One region of the Kluyvera sichuanensis genome, then DNA from elsewhere that is predicted to be linked to it. Evidence: riboswitches for the same ligand, from Rfam matches in the RefSeq annotation. Region 1 holds a riboswitch; each other region holds the start of a gene.

What was found. Region 1 has a riboswitch for thiamine pyrophosphate ahead of thiM (hydroxyethylthiazole kinase). Riboswitches for the same ligand answer to the same signal wherever they lie in the genome.
Region 2: another riboswitch for thiamine pyrophosphate. It lies ahead of thiB (thiamine ABC transporter substrate binding subunit); the one in region 1 lies ahead of thiM (hydroxyethylthiazole kinase).
Region 3: another riboswitch for thiamine pyrophosphate. It lies ahead of thiC (phosphomethylpyrimidine synthase ThiC); the one in region 1 lies ahead of thiM (hydroxyethylthiazole kinase).

Annotation. Positions count from the first base shown of each region.
Region 1 is NZ_CP162271.1:2,012,095-2,017,525, reverse strand. It holds gene AB2B48_RS09940 (bifunctional diguanylate cyclase/phosphodiesterase) at 1,013-2,365, shown strand; TPP riboswitch at 2,476-2,572, shown strand; gene thiM (hydroxyethylthiazole kinase) at 2,607-3,392, shown strand; gene thiD (bifunctional hydroxymethylpyrimidine kinase/phosphomethylpyrimidine kinase) at 3,389-4,189, shown strand; gene fbaB (class I fructose-bisphosphate aldolase) at 4,335-5,387, shown strand.
Region 2 is NZ_CP162271.1:4,533,006-4,538,436, reverse strand. It holds gene AB2B48_RS21640 (sugar efflux transporter) at 1-791, opposite strand, end outside; gene sgrT (glucose uptake inhibitor SgrT) at 875-1,027, opposite strand; gene sgrR (HTH-type transcriptional regulator SgrR) at 1,115-2,770, shown strand; TPP riboswitch at 2,806-3,024, shown strand; gene thiB (thiamine ABC transporter substrate binding subunit) at 3,055-4,038, shown strand; gene thiP (thiamine/thiamine pyrophosphate ABC transporter permease ThiP) at 4,014-5,431, shown strand, end outside.
Region 3 is NZ_CP162271.1:4,015,176-4,020,606, reverse strand. It holds gene hemE (uroporphyrinogen decarboxylase) at 1-702, opposite strand, end outside; gene nudC (NAD(+) diphosphatase) at 743-1,516, opposite strand; gene rsd (sigma D regulator) at 1,615-2,100, shown strand; TPP riboswitch at 2,154-2,263, shown strand; gene thiC (phosphomethylpyrimidine synthase ThiC) at 2,347-4,245, shown strand; gene thiE (thiamine phosphate synthase) at 4,245-4,880, shown strand; gene thiF (thiazole biosynthesis adenylyltransferase ThiF) at 4,873-5,431, shown strand, end outside.

The DNA of each region.
Region 1 (5,431 bases):
GTTGATAGGGTATTGTTAAATACCGTACCAAGAAGCACGCCTGTTGCCACCAGTGCCATAGAGGCAATGGCGTAAGCAAGAATGAGTTTTATCATCGGTCTTTATTTTTATAGAACGGCTATCGTCATTATTGTTTACGTTGTACCAAAAAAGAAAACCGGCAGCAGTGCCACGGACACTCGATTCTCTTCTTTCGTAACGCAAAGCAACTATCAACTAAGATGGCTAAGTGAATATTGATTTAGATCATGCATAGAATCGGAAGAGATAGATACATCTGTTGGCCATGAAGTTTATTGTTATTAAGCATAACAAACAATCAGTTACGGTAATTAACTTCCTTTGTTGTGAATGGTTACTATTCGAACATAAAAGATTGTTTTGGTGAACGGATACTGGAGTGTAATGATTTCATTCATTTTTTTATTATCATTGGGGTTATTCAGGCACTATGTTTTAATGTCCATCAGTTTCATATGAAGAGGCTATCCTGATGTGCGGATTATTCTTAAATCATCATTGTTAACCAATTTTTAAATATTGGTTCGCTAGTGTGATGCAAAAATAATAAATATTAAATGCTGAACTGTTAAAAATACCAATAGAGCTGTTACCCAGCTAAAACAAGACTGAATGATGCAACAGCAACACCGTAAGCCTATTTCTGAAGCGGTGAATCACCATATCAATATAAACCCCACGCGCCAAACCGTAGTGGACCCGTTTGAGGGTAAACCGATTTATCAGGTACAACAAAGCAAATAATTTCTCACAGTTATTATAAGGCTTTGTGGTGACAGTCAGCTATTCCGTCTATGGTGTCTTTGCCCATTATATCTCCTGAGGCGATTGCGATACATTCGCGCCCTTTTAGCAGCGTAGCGTAGCGTGGCGTTTTCTGATTGTATAGTAAACTGCGGCTGTACTATATTTAACCTTTGCTATAGTGTTTATAGGCGACGGTTCTTAAGCATAGTCGCACTCATTCCTATATTCAGGTCTGACTTTCTCTATGGAATCGAATTCTCACGCACCGTTGAGCAGTTTTATCGATCTCATGATGGACGCGGTTTTTGCCGTTGACGCCCACGCCAATATCATTTTTGCCAGTGCGTCCTGCGAGCGTATTTTTGGCTATACGCCGAAAGAACTGATTGGCCGAAACATGTTCGAGATGATGCTGCCGGAAGACCGGGAATTAACCCGGAATTCGATAGTTGACGTGATGTCGGGTAATCCTCAATTTCATTTCGAAAACCGTTATGTCCACAAAAATGGGCAGGTCCTGAATATCATGTGGTCGGCGCGCTGGTCGCCGGCCGATCAATTACGTATCGGCGTGGCCCGCGATATCACCGAGCGTAAACGTTCCGAATTGCTCCAGTCGGTGCTTTATGCCATTTCTGAAGCCGCACATACCGCCGAAGATCTGCTCAAACTATTCCAGCGTATTCATGAGATCGTCGGCACGCTGCTACCGGCCGATAATTTCTCGGTGACGCTCTATGATGAAAAAACGTCCCAGCTGAGCTTTCCGTATCATGTCGATGAATTTCAGCAAACCCCGGAGCCGTTCACTCTGATCCCAGAGACGTTTTATGCGGAGGTTATCCATACCGGCCAACCGCTGCTGCTCACGCCTGAAACGATGGCAGGGCGCCTCGAGGAACTACGCAGCTCCTTTGGCCCTAATCCATTCTGCTGGTTGGGTGTGCCGCTAAAATCGCATAAAGGCACTATCGGCGCGTTGGTGCTTAAAAGCTATCCGGACGGCGTGTGCTACAACCAACAGGATCAGGAGCTGCTGCAGTTTGTGTCGACGCAAATTGCGACGGTGATTGAACGCCAGCAGATGCAGGCCCGATTGCAGCATATGGCGCAGTATGATCAACTCACCGACCTGCCAAATCGCGGCCTGTTGTACGATCGCCTGAAAACAACGCTGGCGAGGGTACGCCGCGAAGATGGACAACTGGCGCTGCTGTTTATCGATCTCGACAAATTTAAGCAGGTGAACGACACGCTGGGCCACAGCATGGGCGATCTCCTGCTGCAAGAGACCGCCGTGCGTCTAACACGGTGTGTACGTGAATCGGATACCGTCGCGCGCATTGGCGGCGATGAGTTTGTGATATTGATTCAGGGAACGTTGTCGCCTGAACATGCGGCGCGGGTCGCTCAAAAAATTGATGACGCGTTCCACACGCCCTTCAGGCTTCAGGGCCATATATTGACCATCGAACCCAGTATTGGGATCGCCTGTTATCCTGAACACGGCAGTGATGAGCGTCAGCTTCTCGACTATGCCGACAAGGCGATGTATTTAGCGAAACAGGGTAAAGCTCAGCGGCGAAATTACGGATAAGTCATCAGTTGCGTAATGCTGCCCGCTCAACGTATGGGCTTGTTTGTCGTGCATCCTGCTGGCATTATTGCGGGCAGCCATTAATGAAATGTTAATCGCCACTAATTGATTTAAATGACTCGGGGTGCCCTTCTTTACGAAGGCTGAGAAAAACCCGTACCACCTGATCTGGATAATGCCAGCGTAGGGAAGTCAGAGACCATATGGTCATTGCTTCTTCGCGTTTTGGCAGGAGCAAACCATGCAAGCCGACCTGCTAAGTCCCGCGCAATTCGCGCATACCGCACACTTTCTGCAGCAACATTCTCCCCTTGTTCACTGTATGACTAACGATGTCGTGCAGGCCTTTACCGCCAACGTGCTGCTGGCGCTCGGCGCATCGCCAGCAATGGTCATTGATGCCGGAGAAGCCGCGCAGTTCTCGGCTATCGCCAGCGCATTATTGATTAACGTCGGCACCTTAACTCAGCCGCGCGCGCAGGCGATGCGGGCGGCGGTTGAAAGCGCGAACCGGGCGGGAACGCCGTGGGCGCTCGATCCGGTGGCGGTGGGCGCGTTGACGCTGCGCAGTGATTTCTGCCGCGAACTGGTGCAGATGACCCCGGCGGCGATTCGTGGCAATGCCTCAGAAATAATGGCGCTGGCCGGTGAAAGCCAGGGCGGGCGCGGCGTGGATACCACCGATACCGCGGCGGCGGCGTTGCCGGCGGCGCAGAAACTGGCGCGCGCAAGCGGGGCGATGGTTGCAGTGACCGGCGAAGTTGATTACATCACCGACGGTGAACGAACGCTGGCGGTGAACGGCGGCTCTCCATTGATGACCCGCGTGGTCGGCACCGGCTGCGCGCTTTCGGCCGTCGTGGCGGCGAGCTGCGCCTTACCGGGCGACCGCATGCTGAACGTCGCGGGGGCCTGCGCGGTGATGAAGCGGGCGGGGCAGATTGCTGCGCAGGGGCGAGGGCCGGGCAGTTTTGTTCCTGCGTTTCTTGATGCCTTGTACGTGATGCACGGGGAGGTAGCGGCATGAAGCGTATCAATGCACTGACCATTGCCGGTACCGATCCTAGCGGCGGTGCGGGCATTCAGGCCGACCTGAAAGCCTTCTCGGCGCTTGGTGCTTACGGCTGTTCTGTTATCACCGCGCTGGTGGCGCAGAACACCCGTGGAGTGCAGTCGGTCTACCGGATTGAACCCGACTTTGTTGCTGCGCAGTTAGATTCCGTGTTCAGCGACGTGCGCATCGATACCACCAAAATCGGCATGCTGGCGGAGACGGACATCGTCGAGGCGGTGGCCGAGCGACTGCAACGCTATCATATTCAAAACGTGGTGCTGGATACGGTGATGTTGGCCAAAAGCGGTGACCCGCTGCTTTCCCCATCTGCCGTTGAAACGCTGCGCCAGCGCCTGCTGCCGCAGGTGTCGCTGATCACGCCAAACCTGCCGGAGGCCGCGGCGCTGCTCGATACGCCGCATGCTCGTAACGAGCATGAGATGCTGGAACAAGGCAGGGCGCTGCGGGCGCTCGGCTGCGAAGCGGTGCTGATGAAGGGCGGCCATCTTGATGATGCGGAAAGCCCCGACTGGCTGTTTACCGCCGAAGGTGAAATGCGCTTCACCGCGCCGCGCGTGATGACCAAAAACACGCACGGCACCGGCTGTACGCTGTCGGCCGCGCTGGCGGCATTGCGACCGCGCCATGCCAGCTGGCAGGAGACGGTGCCGGTCGCCAAAGCCTGGCTGTCGCAGGCGCTGGCGCAGGCCGACACCTTACAGGTAGGCGAAGGTATTGGGCCGGTGCACCATTTCCACGAATGGTGGTAGCTGTCCGGCTGACGTGCCAGTCGGTTGTGCTTAAAATCTGCCAAAAGTTGGACATTCCACGCTCCCGGTACCAGGCTTATCCTGCTCAAAAGTGTTGAGCAGGATATCCAGCCGACATGATGTCGGCGCTTACGGGAGCATAGCTATGACTGATATTGCGCAGTTGCTTGGCAAAGACGCCGACAGCCTTTTACAGCATCGTTGTATGACCATTCCAGCCGACCAACTCTATCTGCCCGGCCACGACTACGTTGACCGGGTGATGGTGGATAACAACCGTCCGCCTGCCGTACTGCGAAATATGCAGACCCTCTACAATACCGGGCGTCTGGCGGGTACGGGCTATCTGTCGATTCTGCCGGTAGACCAGGGCGTTGAGCACTCGGCCGGGGCCTCGTTTGCCGCCAACCCGCTCTATTTTGACCCGAAAAACATTGTTGAACTGGCGATTGAAGCGGGCTGTAACTGCGTGGCTTCCACCTACGGCGTGCTGGCCTCGGTCTCTCGCCGCTACGCGCACCGCATTCCGTTCCTCGTCAAACTGAACCACAACGAAACCCTGAGCTACCCGAACACCTTCGACCAGACGCTGTACGCCAGCGTCGAACAGGCGTTCAATATGGGCGCGGTAGCGGTGGGGGCAACCATCTATTTTGGTTCGGAAGAGTCTCGCCGTCAGATTGAGGAGATCTCTGCCGCTTTTGAGCGTGCGCATGAGTTGGGGCTGGTCACCGTGCTGTGGGCCTATCTGCGCAACCCGGCGTTTAAAAAAGATGGCGTGGATTATCATGTATCTGCCGACCTTACCGGGCAGGCCAACCATCTGGCCGCCACCATCGGCGCCGATATCGTGAAGCAGAAAATGGCTGAGAATAACGGCGGCTATAAAGCGGTGAACTTCGGCTATACCGACGAACGCGTCTACAGCAAACTGACCAGCGAGAATCCTATCGACCTGGTGCGCTACCAGTTGGCGAACTGCTATATGGGCCGTGCCGGGTTGATTAACTCCGGCGGCGCAGCGGGCGGTGAAACCGACCTTGCGGACGCGGTCCGTACGGCGGTCATCAACAAACGTGCGGGCGGTATGGGTCTGATTCTTGGCCGTAAAGCCTTTAAAAAATCGATGGCCGATGGCGTGCAGCTTATCAACGCCGTTCAGGACGTCTACCTCGACGGTAAAATCACCTTCGCCTGATTTTTGCCCATCCTCTCCCGTCCGGGAGAGGATAATGATCGCTC
Region 2 (5,431 bases), 2.5 Mb from region 1:
TCCAGCCCCGCCGCCGTTCCCATCAGGATCCCCGCCAGGCTATCCGGCAGGCCGAGATCGCTGCTGATCCACAGCGGCATATCGATGATATACATGGTGTTACAGGTCCACATCAGCGTGGAGGCGATAAACAGCATCCGCACGTTGCTATCTTTCCAGCCGCTAATCTGATTCTGCACCGCATCGACAGGCTGTTCGACTCTGGCGACCGACGGTAGCGTCAGGGCAATCAGCGTCAGGCTGATGGCAAAAATCCCCGCAGCAATGGAAAACATGGCGGTAAAGCCATAGTTAAGTGCCAGCATGAAAGCCAGCGGCGGGCCAATCACCCACGCCAGCGACAGCTGCGCACGCATTATCGAACTGAACATCACCACTTCACGCGCCGAGCTATCGGCATATTCACGCGCCAGCGCGAACAGCTGCGGCATCGCGGCGTTGGCGATCGAGGCCAGCAGCACGCCGCAGGTAATCAGCGTCAGGTAGTGGCGATTGAAGGCAAAGAGCAACGCGTTGCCCACTGCCATCAGGCAGCAGAACATGATCAGCTTGCGCCGGTCACCCCGGTTATCGGATCGTTTTGCCAGCCCGAGGCTGACGACGATCCCGGCGATGGCGTTGACGGTATAGAACAACCCTACCCAGAACGGCTGCACACCGACTTCTCGGCTGAGATATAGACTCAGCGTCGGCGCCTGCAATGCCCCCGCTATGCCCATCATAAACGCCACCAGCATAAAGGCGGCATACACACCGTTGAGACGTCGTCCCATCGTCATTAACCAGAGCATCAGAGATCCTTTCGCGAAAGAATAAAAAAAAGCCAGCAGATGATACCTGCTGGCAAATACTCAGTCACACATGATTAGGCGAATTAATGCTCAGAGGTCGGTTTCGTAACTTCCCACTGCATCAGAAAATTCAGCACTTCAAGCCGCTGTGCGGTCGCCTGACGGGCCAGCCAGGAAACATTTTTGGTAGCAGAGAAATAACGCTGGTAGAACTGATGGATGGTAGACCTCTTCATAGACACCTCCTCGCTTCATCGAAATCAATTATTGGCCTAATATAGGGATTAATAAATTGCTGAGTTTTTATCAGGAGTTCCCCTTTTATGCCTTCAGGTCGATTACAGCAGCAGTTCATCCGTTTATGGCAGTGCTGCGAGGGAAAATCGCAAGAGACCACGCTCAACTCACTGGCCGAGCTGCTCAACTGCTCTCGCCGCCATATGCGCACGCTTTTGAACACCATGGAGGCGCGGGGATGGCTGACCTGGGAGGCGGAAGCCGGGCGCGGCAAGCGCTCTAAGCTGACTTTCCTCTATACCGGTCTGGCGCTTCAGCAGCAGCGCGCGGAAGACCTGCTCGAGCAGGATCGGATAGATCAGCTGGTGCAATTGGTCGGTGACAAGGCCGCGGTACGTCAGATGCTGGTGTCGCATCTGGGCCGCAGCTTCCGTCAGGGGCGACATATTCTGCGGGTGCTTTACTACCGTCCGATGCGCAATTTGCTGCCGGGAACGGCGCTTCGGCGCTCGGAAACCCATATTGCGCGGCAAATTTTCAGCGCGTTGACCCGGGTAAATGAGGTAAATGGGGAACTGGAAGCGGATATTGCGCACCATTGGCAGGCCATATCCCCATTACACTGGCGTTTTTATTTGCGTCCCGGCATCCATTTTCATCACGGTCGCGAACTGGAGATGGACGACGTTATCACTTCGCTGCATCGCAGCATGACGCTGTCGCTCTTTTCCAACATCACGCGCATTCATTCCCCTACCGCCTGGACGCTCGATGTCCATCTGAGCGAACCCGACCGCTGGCTGCCGTGGCTGCTGGGCCAGGTATCGGCGATGATCCTGCCGCGCGAATGGCAATCGCTCAGCGACTTCTCGCGCATGCCGGTGGGTACCGGGCCGTATGCGGTCGCCCGCAACAATCAAAACCAGCTGAAGATCCACGCATTTGATGACTACTTCGGTTTCCGGGCGCTGATTGACGAAGTGAACGTCTGGGTGCTGCCGGAAATCAGCGATGAGCCGAACGGCGGCCTGACGCTTCAGGGCACTACCCAGAGCGAAAAAGCGGTAGAAAGCCGCCTCGAAGAGGGTTGTTACTATCTGCTGTTTGATGCGCGCAGTTCACGCGGCAACAACCCGGCTGTGCGTCAGTGGCTGAGCCACATTTTCCACCCGAACAACCTGCTGTATCACGCAGGCGAGCAGCACCAGAGCCACTGGTTCCCGGCCTACGGCCTGCTGCCGCGCTGGCACCATGCCCGTAGCCACGCCTGTGAAAAACCGGCAGGTCTTGAGTCGGTCACCCTCACCTACTACCGCGATCACGTAGAACATCGGACGATCGGTCAGATCATGGAGGCGCTGCTGGCGGCGCACCAGGTCAAACTGGTTATCCAGGAAGTGGATTACGACGAATGGCATCGCGGCGAAGTGGTCAGCGATATCTGGCTGAACAGCGCCAACTTCACGCTGCCGCTCGATTTCTCGATCTTTGCCTACCTTTATGAAGTGCCGCTGATCCGCCACTGCATTCCCATCGACTGGGAGCAGGACGCGCAGCACTGGCGCGAAGGAGAGCTTTCACTGCCCGACTGGTGCCAAAGTCTGCTGGCAAATCAGTCCATTGTGCCGCTGATCCACCACTGGCTGATGCTACAAGGCCAGCGCAGTATGCGCGGCGTTCGCATGAACACCCTGGGCTGGTTCGACTTTAAATCGGCCTGGTTTGCACCGCCGGATCCTTAAGGCTTTAGATTTATTCACGTAATCATTACAATGTGCCGTTCTCAACGGGGTGCTGATAAACATACACAAAATCATTCGTGCTGTATCAAGGCGGCAAGTGAGTGAGTCCCCAGGAGCATAGATAACTATGTGACTGGGGCGAGCGAGCGTAGCCAACGCAGAGACAGCGCGAAGGATGAAGTGTATGGGCTGAGAGATACCCGTCGAACCTGATCCGGATAATCCCGGCGAAGGGATTTGAGGCTAACTCAAAATCCTTTGCCACCATTTTATAAAGGTGCAAAGTGCTCAAAAAATTACTCCCCCTGCTGGTGCTGGTTGCCGCTCCGGCCCTCGCAAAGCCTGTACTGACCGTCTATACCTATGACTCCTTTGCTGCCGATTGGGGCCCGGGCCCGGCGGTGAAAAAAGCGTTTGAAGCCGACTGCAACTGCGAGCTGAAGTACGTGGCGCTGGAAGACGGCGTTTCGCTGCTCAACCGCCTGCGCATGGAAGGCAAAAACAGCAAAGCCGATGTGGTGCTGGGGCTGGATAACAACCTGCTGCAGGCGGCAACCGACACTAAACTGTTTGCCAAAAGCAACGTTTCCACCGCCGACGTTACCGTACCGGGCGGCTGGAACAACGACACCTTCGTACCGTTCGACTACGGCTACTTCGCCTTCGTCTATGACAAAAACAAACTGAAGAACCCGCCGAAAAGCCTGAAGGAACTGGTTGAGAGCGACCAGAAATGGCGCGTGATTTACGAAGACCCGCGCACCAGCACACCGGGGCTTGGCCTGCTGCTGTGGATGCAAAAAGTCTACGGCGACAAAGCGCCGGAAGCCTGGCAGAAGCTGGCGGCGAAAACGGTCACCGTCACCAAAGGCTGGAGCGAAGCCTACGGCCTGTTCCTGAAAGGGGAAAGCGATCTGGTGCTGAGCTACACCACCTCTCCGGCGTACCACATCATCGACGAGAAGAAAGACAACTACGCGGCGGCGAACTTTAGCGAAGGCCACTATCTGCAGGTGGAAGTGGCGGCGAAAACCGCAGCCAGCAAACAGCAGAAGCTGGCAGATGAGTTCCTGACGTTTATGGTCTCTCCGGCCTTCCAGAACACCATCCCAACCGGCAACTGGATGTACCCGGTGACCAACGTCACCCTGCCAGACGGCTTTAATGGTCTGGTGAAACCGCAAACCGCGCTGGAGTTTACCCCGCAGCAGGTGGCTTCCGAACGTCAAAACTGGATTAACGCATGGCTTCGCGCAGCCAGCCGCTAATCCCTCGCTGGCTGTATCCAGGGCTGACGGCAACCACGCTGATGGTTGCCGTCGCGCTGGCGGCGTTTCTGGCGCTGTGGCTAAACGCGCCGGAAACGTCGTGGTCAACGCTGCTCGGCGATAGCTATCTGTGGCACGTGGTGCGCTTCTCCTTCTGGCAGGCGTTCCTGTCAGCACTGCTGTCGGTCGTACCCGCTATTTTCCTTGCCCGCGCGCTTTACCGACGACGTTTTCCCGGCCGTACGCTGCTGCTGCGGCTGTGCGCCATGACGCTAATTCTACCCGTGCTGGTCGCCGTCTTCGGTATTCTGAGCGTTTACGGGCGTCAGGGCTGGTTGGCCCAGCTTTTTGCCTGGCTTGGCTGGCAGTGGCGCTTCTCGCCCTACGGTCTGCAGGGCATTCTGCTCGCGCACGTCTTCTTTAATATGCCAATGGCGACCCGCCTGCTATTACAGGCGCTGGAGCAGATCCCCGGCGAGCAGCGCCAGCTTGCTGCGCAACTGGGAATGCGTGGCTACCCGTTCTTCCGTCTGGTGGAATGGCCGTGGATGCGCCGGCAAATTCTGCCCATCGCCACGCTGATTTTCATGCTCTGCTTCGCCAGCTTTGCCACCGTACTATCGCTCGGCGGCGGGCCGTCCGCGACGACCATCGAGCTGGCTATCTACCAGTCGCTGAACTTTGATTACGACCCGGCGCGCGCAGCGATGCTGGCGCTGATTCAGATGGGCTGCTGTTTGATGCTGGTGCTGTTAAGCCAGCGATTAAGCCGGGCGATTGCCGTCGGCAACAGCCACGTTCACGGCTGGCGCGATCCGGACGACCGCTGGCACAGCCGGATAACTGACTCCGTTCTGATTCTTCTCACCCTGCTGCTGCTGCTCCCCCCGCTGCTGGCAGTGGTAATTGACGGGGTCAATCCGTCGATGTTGCAGGTCTTTACCCAGCCGGTACTCTGGCAGGCGCTGGGCACCTCGTTACGCATCGCTATTGCCGCCGGGGTAATCTGCGTAGCGCTGACCATGATGCTGTTGTGGAGCAGTCGCGAGCTGCGCGCCCGCAACCAGCCGCTCGCCGGGCAGGCGATGGAGCTAAGCGGCATGCTGATCCTCGCCATGCCGGGTATCGTACTGGCGACCGGCTTCTTCCTGTTGCTCAACAATACCGTTGGCCTGCCCGACTCCGCCGACGGCATTGTGATTTTCACCAACGCCCTGATGGCAGTGCCTTATGCCCTCAAGGTGCTGGAAACGCCAATGCGCGATATTACCGCCCGCTACAGCATCCTGTGTGAATCGCTGGGGCTTTCTGGCTTTAATCGCCTGAAGGTGGTTGAACTGCGTGCCCTAAAACGCCCGTTAGCGCAGGCACTGGCTTTTGCCTGTGTGCTGTC
Region 3 (5,431 bases), 2.0 Mb from region 1:
CAGACCATCAACGATTTTGTGCATGTAGTACAGCGAGAACTGCTGATAGTCGCGACCGGTCAGCACACCGCCCCAGGTATCGAAAATCATCACCGACTGCGCGCCGGCTTTAATCTGCGCGTTGAGGTACAGCGTGACGCTCTGCGCCAGCTTATCAAGCAGGAGGTGCAACGCTTTAGGGTCGGCGTACATCATCTTTTTGATAGTGGTAAAGGCTTTGCTGCTGCCGCCTTCCACCATATAGGTCGCGAGCGTCCACGGGCTGCCGGAGAAACCAATCAACGGCACTTCGCCCTTTAGTTCACGGCGAATGGTGCGCACCGCGTTCATCACGTAGCCCAGCTCACCTTCCGGGTCCGGAATCGGCAGCTTTTCTACATCCGCTTTGCTGGTGATTGGCGAGGTAAAGCGCGGGCCTTCCCCGGCTTCAAAATAGAGTCCCAGCCCCATCGCATCCGGAATGGTCAGGATATCCGAGAAGAGGATCGCCGCATCAAGCGGGAAGCGGCGCAGCGGCTGCAGCGTCACTTCACAGGCCAGCTCGGCGTTTTTGCACAGCGACATAAAATCACCGGCATGGGCGCGGGTTGCCTTGTACTCCGGCAAATAGCGGCCTGCCTGGCGCATCATCCATACCGGGGTCACGTCTACGGGCTGGCGCAGCAGCGCACGCAGATAACGATCGTTCTTCAGTTCGCTCATGTTTACATTCCTTTAGCGTTGATGCGCCTATTGTAACATGTCAGTCGTATTCAGCCCGACACATTGCCACGGTATCTTCGATCAGACGACGCGCCACGGTGCCCGGCGGCGGCAGAAGCGGGAGATCGTCGTAGCGATACCAGTTGGCGTTAAGCAGCTCTTTGGGATCGATAACAATGTCGCCGCTGTCGTACTCCGCCATAAAGGCGGTCATCAGCGATTGCGGGAACGGCCACGGCTGGGAGGTGACGTAGCGCAGGTTCTTCACCTTAATGCCGCTCTCTTCCATCACTTCACGCGCCACCGCCTGCTCTAAGGTTTCGCCCACTTCGACAAAACCGGCCAGCACGGTATGCACGCCGTTGCGATGGCGAACGTGTTGGGCAAGGAGGATTGAATCATCGCGGCGAATGGCGACGATAATGCACGGCGCTATCTGCGGGTAGTAGCGCTCACGGCAGTGGCTGCACAGCATCGCCCATTCGGTTTTGCTCGGGTGCATGGTATGGCCGCAGTAGCCGCAGAATTTGTGCGAGCGGTAAAACTCTGCCAACTGCACGCCGCGCCCGGCAAGCTGGAACAGGCCCACGTCCTGGTCGAGAACCTGACGCACGGTGCCCATATCGTGGCGACGCGGCTGCTGTACCAGCCAAACCGGGTCACCTTCCCACTCACCAATCTGGAGTGCGGGCTGACCCACAAGATCGAAATTTACCGCTTCGCCATATGGTAATTCCCCACCGGGCAACCATAATTTTTGTTCGTGGCTGACTATCCACCAGCCGCGATCCAATTTTTCAATTATACGATCCATATCTCTTGCGCTACCTTCGGTTCATAGGCATTTTATTAACATAATGTTTACATATTGACGTGAGCAGATTTTAAACTTACTGATGCGGGGGTCAACCTATGTTAAACCAGTTAGAGAGCCTGACAGAGCGTGTAAAAGGACACCACAGACTGGTCGACCGCTGGCTGAATATTCGTAAGCACCTGCTCGTGGCTTACTACAATCTGGTTGGCCTTAAGCCTGGCAAAGATTCGTTCATGCGTCTTAACGAGAAAGCGCTCGATGATTTTTGCCAGCGCCTGGTCGACTATCTGTCCGCCGGTCATTTCAGTATTTATGAACGCATTATCCATAAAATGGAAGGCAACAGTCCGCTTTTAAACGCCAGCAAAATCTGGCCGCTGCTGGACGCCAATACCCAACAAATTATGGACTACTACGACTCTACGCTGGAGAACGCTATCGACCAGGATAACGTGTATGCCTTCCAGCAGGCGCTGTCCGATATCGGTGAAGCGCTGGAGGCCCGTTTTCTGTTGGAAGACCAGCTCATCATGCTGACCTTCGAGGCGCTCGGCGAGGACGAAATAAAACGCCCGGCTTGAGATTTGCCGCATTAACGAGTAGTTTACATTCATTACCTCTCATCATCTGAGGTTACTTCTTGTCGGAGTGCCCAGTGCGCAAGCACGGGCTGAGACCGTTAATTCGGGATCCGCGGAACCTGATCAGGTTAAGACCTGCGAAGGGAACAAGAGTCAATCTATAGTCGCATCGCCCAAGGGCGATCTTCTCTCTTGCTTCATCCGTCGTCTGACAAGCCATGTCCTTACTTTTATTTGGAATGAGCTATGTCTGTCACTACTAAACCCTCTCGCCGCGAACAGCGCGCCCAGGCCCAACACTTTATCGATACCCTGGAAGGCACCGCGTTCCCGAACTCCCAACGTATCTACATCACCGGTTCGCAGCCGGATATCCGCATTCCGATGCGTGAAATTCAGCTGAGCCCTACGCTAATTGGCGGCAACAAAGAGAATCCACAGTTCGAAGCGAACGAAGCGGTACCGGTGTACGACACGTCCGGCCCCTACGGCGACCCGGACGTCGCGATTAACGTCCAGCAGGGGCTGGCCAAGCTGCGCCAACCGTGGATTGTCGCTCGCGACGACAGCGAAGAGCTGGATGACCGCAGCTCCGCCTACACCAAAGAGCGCCTGGCCGATGATGGGCTGGACGATCTGCGTTTCAGCGGCCTGTTGACGCCGAAGCGTGCCAAAGCAGATAAATGCGTCACTCAGCTGCACTATGCCCGTCAGGGGATTGTGACGCCGGAAATGGAGTTCATCGCCATTCGTGAAAACATGGGCCGCGAGCGCATTCGCAGCGAAGTATTGCGCCACCAGCACCCTGGCATGGCCTTCGGCGCACGCCTGCCGGAGAACATCACGCCGGAATTCGTGCGTGATGAAGTCGCCGCCGGGCGCGCCATCATTCCTGCCAACATCAACCACCCGGAATCCGAGCCGATGATCATCGGCCGCAACTTCCTCGTGAAGGTGAACGCCAATATCGGTAACTCGGCGGTGACCTCCTCCATTGAAGAGGAAGTGGAAAAACTGGTGTGGTCCACCCGTTGGGGCGCGGATACGGTGATGGACCTGTCGACCGGCCGCTATATCCACGAAACCCGCGAATGGATCCTGCGTAACAGCCCGGTTCCGATCGGCACCGTGCCGATCTACCAGGCGCTGGAGAAGGTCAACGGGATCGCTGAAGATCTGACCTGGGAAGCTTTCCGCGATACGCTGCTGGAGCAGGCCGAACAGGGCGTCGACTACTTCACCATCCACGCGGGCGTGCTGCTGCGCTACGTGCCGATGACCGCCAAACGTTTGACCGGCATCGTTTCCCGTGGCGGCTCCATCATGGCGAAATGGTGTCTCTCCCATCATCAGGAAAACTTCCTCTATCAGCACTTCCGTGAAATCTGTGAAATCTGTGCCGCCTATGACGTATCACTGTCGCTGGGCGACGGTCTGCGCCCGGGCTCAATTCAGGATGCCAATGACGAAGCGCAGTTCTCCGAGCTGCACACGCTGGGCGAACTGACCAAAATCGCCTGGGAGTACGATGTGCAGGTGATGATTGAAGGCCCGGGCCACGTGCCGATGCAGATGATTCAGCGCAACATGACCGAAGAGCTGGAGCATTGCCACGAAGCGCCGTTTTACACCTTAGGGCCGTTGACCACCGACATCGCACCGGGCTATGACCACTTCACCTCCGGCATTGGCGCGGCGATGATTGGCTGGTTTGGCTGCGCGATGCTCTGCTACGTTACGCCAAAAGAGCACCTCGGCCTGCCAAACAAAGAGGATGTGAAGCAGGGGCTGATTACCTACAAAATTGCCGCCCACGCCGCCGACCTGGCGAAAGGACATCCGGGCGCGCAGATCCGCGATAACGCCATGTCAAAAGCGCGCTTCGAATTCCGCTGGGAAGATCAGTTCAACCTCGCGCTCGACCCGTTCACCGCCCGTGCCTATCACGATGAAACCCTGCCGCAGGAATCCGGCAAAGTCGCCCACTTCTGTTCCATGTGCGGGCCGAAATTCTGCTCGATGAAAATCAGCCAGGAAGTACGCGACTACGCCGCCGCCCAGACGATTGAAGTGGGCATGGCGGATATGTCAGAGAACTTCCGCGCCAAAGGCGGTGAAATTTACCTGAAACGCGAGGAGGCCTGATGTACCAGCCCGATTTCCCAACGGTACCGTTCCGCCTCGGACTTTATCCGGTGGTGGACAGCGTGATGTGGATTGAACGCCTGCTGGAAGCTGGCGTACGTACCATTCAACTGCGAATCAAAGACAAGCGCGACGACGAGGTTGAAGCGGACGTGATGGCCGCCATCGCGCTGGGCCGACGCTATGACGCCCGCTTGTTTATCAACGACTACTGGCGATTGGCTATCAAGCACCGCGCCTACGGGGTGCATCTGGGCCAGGAGGATCTGGAAACCACGGACCTGAAAGCCATTCAGGCCGCGGGCCTCCGCCTTGGCGTATCGACCCACGACGATATGGAGATTGACGTGGCGCTCGCCGCTCGACCGTCGTATATCGCACTGGGCCACGTCTTCCCCACCCAAACCAAGCAGATGCCCTCCGCGCCGCAGGGGCTGACGCAGTTGGCAGGCCATATTGCGCGTCTGGCTGATTACCCGACCGTCGCTATCGGCGGCATCAGTCTTGCGCGTGCGCCTGACGTGCTGGCGACCGGCGTGGGCAGCATTGCCGTAGTCAGCGCCATCACCCAGGCGGCGGACTGGCGTGAAGCCACGGCACAACTGCTGGCTATCGCAGGAGTGGGCGATGAATGACCGCGACTTTATGCGCTATAGCCGGCAGATCCTGCTGGGCGATATCGCTATTGATGGCCAGCAAAAACTGCTCGGTAGCCATGTGCTGATCGTCGGTTTAGGCGGGCTGGGCTCGCCTGCCGCGCTGTATCTGGCGGGGGCGGGCGTCGGCACGCTGACGCTGGCAGACGACGACGAGGTACACCTCAGTAATCTGCAACGGCAAATCCTGTTCACCACCGACGATATTGCCCGCTCAAAATCGCAGGTCACTCAACAGCGGCTGGCGCGACTTAATCCAGATATTGACCTGGTGGCGCTACAGCAACGGCTGACCGGCGATGCGCTACGCCACGCGGTATCACGCGCCGACGTGGTGCTCGACTGTACCGACAACATGGCAACACGTCAGGCGATCAACGCCGCCTGCGTGGCGCTCAATACGCCGCTTATCACCGCCAGCGCCGTCGGCTTTGGCGGCCAGATCATGGTGCTGACGCCGCCATGGGAGCAAGGATGCTACCGCTGCCTGTGGCCGGACGATGCGGAGCCGGAGCGTAACTGCCGCACCG